Regions from separate parts of the Mesorhizobium bavaricum genome, predicted to be linked through region 1. Evidence: predicted binding sites of a transcription regulator. Region 1 holds the regulator's gene; each other region holds the start of a gene.

What was found. Region 1 encodes PhoB, which activates phosphate uptake and scavenging genes when phosphate is short. Its sites were predicted from a motif close to TGTCATNNANCTGTCAT; they were not measured.
Region 2: phnC (phosphonate ABC transporter ATP-binding protein) is a predicted target of PhoB. The motif match lies at 1,363-1,379, and genes of this name have one in related genera.
Region 3: AC1RZR_RS26100 (RNA degradosome polyphosphate kinase) is a predicted target of PhoB. The motif match lies at 1,198-1,214, and genes of this name have one in related genera.

What each region holds. Positions count from the first base shown of each region.
Region 1 covers NZ_CM165566.1:1,740,461-1,742,656, forward strand. Annotated here, with positions in the region: gene phoU (phosphate signaling complex protein PhoU) at 1-481, shown strand, start outside; gene phoB (phosphate regulon transcriptional regulator PhoB) at 501-1,190, shown strand; gene AC1RZR_RS08540 (ROK family protein) at 1,203-2,196, opposite strand, start outside.
Region 2 covers NZ_CM165566.1:2,049,417-2,051,612, forward strand. Annotated here, with positions in the region: gene phnD (phosphonate ABC transporter substrate-binding protein) at 1-354, opposite strand, end outside; gene phnC (phosphonate ABC transporter ATP-binding protein) at 446-1,294, opposite strand; gene AC1RZR_RS09990 (hypothetical protein) at 1,428-1,745, opposite strand; gene AC1RZR_RS09995 (DapH/DapD/GlmU-related protein) at 1,820-2,196, opposite strand, start outside.
Region 3 covers NZ_CM165566.1:5,324,498-5,326,693, reverse strand. Annotated here, with positions in the region: gene AC1RZR_RS26110 (FAD-dependent monooxygenase) at 1-870, opposite strand, end outside; gene AC1RZR_RS26105 (zinc-finger domain-containing protein) at 890-1,135, opposite strand; gene AC1RZR_RS26100 (RNA degradosome polyphosphate kinase) at 1,281-2,196, shown strand, end outside.

The DNA.
Region 1 (2,196 bases):
GATGGCCGACGATCTGCGCCATGTCGTCGGTTCGATCCGCATGGCCGGCGATCTCGAACGCATTGGCGACCTTGCCAAGAACATCGCCAAGCGCGTCGGCACCGTCGGCCTCAGCGTCACGCCGCGCGACCTGTCGCATTCCATTGACGGAATGGCGCAGCTGGTGCTGATCCAGGTGCAGGGTGTCATCGAGGAATATGCGGCGCGCGACGCCGCGGCCCTGGCGAAACTGCGCGCAGACGACGAGCGCATCGACGTCAAATACACCTCCGTGTTCCGCGAACTCCTGACCTACATGATGGAAGACCCGCGCAACATCACCGCCTGCACGCATCTTCTGTTCTGCGCCAAGAACCTCGAGCGGATCGGCGATCACGTCACCAACATCGCGGAGAATGCGTATTATGTTCTGACCGGTACGCAGTTGCCCGCCAATCGTCCGAAGCAGGACGAGACGACAATGTCCGCGCCGGCGGCATGATGACAGGGGTGACCAGTCGATGATCGCGCCACGCATCATGGTGGTGGAGGACGAAGAGCCGCTGGGCGTGCTGCTCCGCTACAATCTGGAGTCCGAGGGTTACCAGGTCGAGGTGGTGACGCGCGGCGACGAGGCCGAAATCCGGCTGCAGGAGAACGTCCCCGACCTTCTGGTGCTCGACTGGATGGTGCCGGCGGTTTCCGGCATCGAACTCTGCCGCCGGCTAAGAATGCGTCCCGAGACCGAGCGGCTGCCGATCATCATGCTGACCGCGCGCGGCGAGGAAAGCGATCGTGTGCGCGGCCTCTCGACCGGCGCCGACGATTATCTGGTCAAGCCGTTCTCGACCCCCGAATTCATGGCCAGGGTCAAGGCGCTGCTGCGCCGCGCCAAGCCGGAAGTGCTGTCCAGCGTGCTCAAGGTCGGCGACATCGTGCTCGATCGTGAATCGCACCGGGTCTATCGCAAGAAGAGCGAGATCCGGCTCGGACCAACCGAGTTCCGCCTGCTCGAGTTCATGATGCGTCATCCCGGTCGGGTGTTTTCGCGCAGCCAGCTGCTAGACAATGTCTGGGGCGAGACGATCTACATCGACGAGCGCACGGTGGACGTGCATGTCGGCCGGCTGCGCAAGGCGGTCAACAATGGCCGCATGCCCGACGTCATCCGTACCATTCGTGGGGCGGGATACGCGATCAGGGAAGATTGACTCCCGTCTGATTCACGCGACGTTCTTGCCGACGATGCCGGATCTTGTGTGAGTGCCAAGCGCGAAAATTTCCTGGTCGACGAAGGTCAGTGCGCGCATGGCGCAGCCTTCGCGGATCAGTGGCAGTTCGTTCGGCTCGGTGTCGAAGGAAATCGATTTCGAGTGCTGGCCGCCTGCGGTCTGGGCAATCGCCTCGCGCAATGCCGGCTCGATCAGGTCGAAGGCCGCGGCGCTGACACCGACCATGGCGACCGGCGCCGGATCGATCAGCGCGAAGAGGCTGCCGAGACCGTAGCCGAGCGCTTCGCCGGCCTTGCGATAGGCCTCGCGCTCGGGTCCATCGCTTTCGCGGGCCGCGGTCGCCAGGGCGCGCATATCGGCGTCGCTGACATCGGCGACTGGTTCTGCGTCCTCACTCATCTGCCTTGCGTTGCGCCAGATGGCGTAGTTGCCGGCATAGGCCTCGACGCAGCCGCGCCGGCCGCAGCGGCACAGCGCGCCGTTCGGCCGATGGATCATGTGGCCGAACTCGCCGCCCGATGAATGGGTACCGGTGAACAGTTCGCCCTTCAGCACCAGGCCCATGCCGATGCCGTGCGACAAAAGGATGGCGATGAAGTCGTCGCGGTAGCGATCAGGGTCGCGCCAGCGCAGCGCCACCGCCATCATGTTGCAGTCGTTCTCCATGGTGGCGGGAATGCCGAACTCGTCCTCGAGTATGTCGGCGAAGGCGATATCGGTGTGCGGCGTGATCGGCGACCACAACATGGCGCGGGCACGCGTGTCGGTGATGCCCTGGATCGCCAGCGCGATGCGGGCGACATTGCGGACGTCGAGATCGGGATCTTCGAGGCGGCGCCGCACGATGGCGACGCATTCGCCGACCAGCGCGTCGCGCGACATGGTCAGCGTGTCGAGCCGGCGCTGTTCCTCGGCGATCACTTGGCCGGCATAGTCGATGACGGCGACGGAGAGGAAGTTCAGCGACAGCACCACGGTCATCACT
Region 2 (2,196 bases), 310 kb from region 1:
ATAGTAGCCGGTCGCGCCGTCGGTCTGCTGGGTGGTGAGGATCGGGGTGACCGCCTTCGGGTCCTTGAGAACGACGCTGGCGTAGCCGGAAGCGCCGAGTTCGGCGAAGTCGAGCGTACCGCCGAGCAGGCCCTGGATGACGCCGTCATAGTCGGCGGCGGGGAACAGCGAGACCTTTTCGAAGCCGAATTCGGCCTTCAGATGGTCGGCGAGGCACTGGTAGTTGCGCAGCCGGTCGGTCTCGTTTTCACCGCCGAGAATGCCGACGCGGAATTCCTTCATATCGGCGGCGTGAGCCATGCTGGTCGCCATGGCGAGCACCGAAACGGCGCTGAAAACCTTCTTCCTGAACATGGATATCTCTCCTGTAGGTTCCAGCCCCGCGCCGGCAGCGTTCGTAATTTTGACAGGTGCCCTTGACGCGGGCTGGCGATCCAGGCCGCTCTCAATATCCCGGGAAAGCGGGCTCGAGCGGTCCGGCGGATGCGGCGATCTTTTGCTTGAAGGCAACGCTGGTCGAGGTGATGGCCTCGGAGATTTCGCCGCCATTGCTGTCGGCGCCATAGACGAGACGCACGGCCTCGCGGTTGAGCTCTTCCGGCGTGCCGTCGAAGACGACCTTGCCGGCAGCCATGCCAATAATGCGGTTGCAGTAGGTGCGGGCGGTGTCCAGCGTGTGAAGATTGGTGACGACGGTGATGCCTTCGCGCAGATTGATGTCCTGCAGTGAATCCATCACCACCTTGGCATTGAGCGGGTCGAGCGAGGCGATCGGCTCGTCGGCGAGGATCACCTTGGGCTGCTGCATCATGGCGCGAGCAATGGCGACGCGCTGTTGCTGGCCACCCGACAAGGTGCCGGCGGGCTGCAATGCGGTGCGGGCGATGTCGAGCCGCTCCAGTGCGGCGACTGCCTCGGCGCATTCGGCGCGGGAGAACATTCCGAACATATTGGTGAGGGTCGAACGGTGGTTCAGCTTGCCGAGCAGCACATTGGTCAGCACGTCGAGGCGCGGCACCAGGTTGAACTGTTGGAAGATCATGGCGCAATCGCGCTGCCAGCGCCGCAGCGGTGAACCGCGCAATTGGGAGACCTCGGCGCCGTCAAAAAAAATCGACCCCTGGCTGGGATCGATGAGACGGTTGATCATGCGTAGAAGGGTCGACTTGCCAGCACCCGAACGGCCGATAATGCCGACCATCTCACCCTGCGGGATCGAGATGTTGATGTCGCTTACGGCAGTGTTCTTGCCAAATCGTCGGGTGACGCCGCGGATTTCGAGCGTGGCTGACATGATGGTTTCCAGTCCAGTCGCGGTTGAAGGTCTGTCAGCCTTGGCTAGCGCAGCGCCATGAACCTGCGGTGTCGGATTGATGTCAGTTTTGTTACCGCCTACAGGCGCTGCGTCAGGCGCCTGTTGCCGTCGATCAGCCGAGCACCAGCAATTCCTCGAAATGCTCCATGTCCTTGAAGCTGCAGAAGGCCGGAGCCCGGATCTCGATCACGGAGGCCTGCTGCTCGAAAAGCGCGAGAGAGTCATCGAACAGGTCCTGCCATGCTGCTGCCCTGTCATCCGCAAGACGCTGGATCTGATAGGCGAAGGTGATGTGGAAGACATAGCTGTCGTGGTCGGGGTGGCGGCAACCCAACGGCACTGCCAGTGCATCGCGCCAGGCGCGCATGATGCGCACGTCGTCGTCCGTTGCGCCGGCAACGGTGAGGCCGGTCGGCACGATCTCGATCACCTTGATGGCGCGTCCTGCCCCGGCGATGTGTCAGGGATATGAAACAGGCTCACCCATGACAATGATGTGATGGCTTATCCGCCATATTTTTCCAGAAAGGCCTCGGCCGACAGTTCCCGGAAATCATCTAGCGCTGTCCGCAGCTTGGCATGGTCCCAGTCCCACCAGGCGAGCGCCTGGTAGCGTTCCGCGGTGCGGCGGTCGAAGCGCTCGCGGATCGGTCTGGCCGGCACGCCGCCGACGACGGTGTAGGGCGCAACATCCTTCGACACGACGGCCCCGGCACCGACCGCGGCACCATCGCCGACGGTGACGCCGGGCAGGATGGTCGAGCCGTGGCCGAGCCAGGTGTCGTGGCCGATGGTGACGCGCTTGGCGCGGCGCTGGGCGAAGAACTCGCTCTCGTGCTCGGCGTCGTCCCAATAGTCTGAAGCGCGATAGGTGAAATGGT
Region 3 (2,196 bases), 3.2 Mb from region 1:
GATCGGCCACGCCGTCCACGGGCCGGCTTCCTCGACCAGACGGGCGAGCGCTGCCGCCGTACCGCGCAGGGCACCGGTCAAGATCCTGGTGTCGGCGTTGCCGGACCAGCCCTCGGCAATTCGTTCGCCCTTGGTGAAGGCGGCAAGATTGAAGGCAGCGCCTTTGCTGACGGGATAGGCGACCATGTGGAAGCCGGGATGCAGGAAGGTGGTGACGCAATTGATGGCACCGATCGCGGCAAAGGCTTGTCCGGCAGCGCTGTCGGCCGGAATGGTGGCCCGCCAGGCCAGCTCGCCCGAAAAGTGACTTCTCGGCGAGGCCGCCCCTTTGGTTGTGTCGATAAGCCCGCGCAGCGATGACCAAACGCCATCGGCGCCGACCAGCAGCAAGCCCCCGGCCTCGACTGTTTCGCCAGCCATCTCGGCAGCCACGGTGACACCATGGATGCCTTTGGCAATGCTGCTGACCTGCGCGCCGGTGGTCAGAAGAATGTTCGGCATCTCGGCAACGCGTGCGGTCAGGGCGCTCTGCAGGTCGGCCCTGTGGGCGACGAGATAGGGTGCCTGCCAACGGGCTTCGGCGGCTTGTCCGAGCGGCACACGTGCCAGTTCGCGCAACGTTGCGGCGTCCTTCAGTACCACGGCTTCCGGCCGTACCGCTGCCGGCAGCAGTCGGTCGAGCACCCCAAGCTGGCGAAGGATGCGTGTTGCATTGGGAGAAAGCTGGATGCCGGCGCCGGCCGCTTCCAGGCGCTGCGCCTGTTCGAACACCTGCACAAGGTAGCCGCGTTCGGCGAAAGCAACGGCAGCGGTTAGCCCGGCAACGCCGGCCCCGGCGATAACGACTTGCCGGGACCGCGTGTCGTCCATTGGGCTTGTCGCGAAAGAATCAGGCAGCCTGGTCGATGTAGGTGCAGCCGGCCGGCAGCGTTTCCGTCGCCTTCAGCTTTGGCGAATAGCGGTAGAGCGTCGAGCAATAGGGGCAGACTTTATCATTGTCGTCGCCCATGTCGAGAAACACGTGCGGATGGTCGAAAGGCGGGTTGGCGCCCGTGCACATGAATTCCTTGACGCCGATGTCGATTGCCGGGTGGCCCGCATCGTTCTGAAAATGGGGAATGGAACCGCCTGCCATCGTCGTCTCCTTAATGCAGTCTCTCTGCATCTGGATCATAACCGGTCTCTTTGCAAGTTCGATGAAATCAAACTGTCGCAAAAGCCTGTCAGAGGATAAGTTAAGCCGGTTAACCGGCGAGCGGTTGCGGGGAAGAACGGGAATCATGAACGAACTGAAGCCGGTGCAGAGCGAATTCGTGAATATCGAGGTGGTTCGCCCGGAGGGCGGCAACCCGGATCGCTTTGTCAACCGGGAGTTTTCCTGGCTGCAGTTCAACCGGCGCGTTCTCGAGGAATCGCTGAATCTCAATCATCCGCTGCTCGAGCGCGTCCGCTTCCTGTCGATCTCGGCAGCTAATCTGGACGAGTTCTTCATGGTCCGCGTCGCCGGTCTTGCTGGCCAGGTGCGCGAGGGTATCACGCTGAAGAGCCCCGACGGCCGAACCCCCGAACAGCAGCTCGAACAGCTGCTGCGGGAGGTCGAGCGGCTGCAGGAAGACCAACAGAAGAGCCTTTCGGCGCTCACCGTGCTGCTCAACAAGGAGGGCATCGAGAGCATCACCCGCGATGCGCTGACCAAGGACGAAAAGGTCTGGCTGGAAGACCATTTTCAGGAGCAGGTGTTTCCGGTGCTCACCCCGCTGTCGATCGACCCGGCACATCCGTTCCCGTTCATTCCCAATCTCGGCTTCTCGATGGCGCTGCAATTGCGCCATCGTAAGAACGGCGAGGAGATGAGCGCGCTGCTGCGCCTGCCGGTGGCGCTGAAGCGCTTCATCCGTCTGCCGGATCGCAAGCACCATGTCCGCTTCATCCCGCTGGAAGAGGCGGTCGGCCTCTATATCGGCAAGCTGTTTCCCGGCTACGAGGTCAAGGGCTCCGGCACATTCCGCATCATCCGTGACAGTGATATCGAGGTCGAGGAGGAATCCGAGGATCTGGTGCGCCTGTTCGAGACAGCGCTGAAGCGCCGCCGCCGCGGTTCGGTGATCCGCATCGAATTCGACAGACTGATGCCTGGCGAATTGCGTGAGTTCGTTGCCGGCGAACTTGGCGTGTCGTCGAGCCGCATCAGCGTCC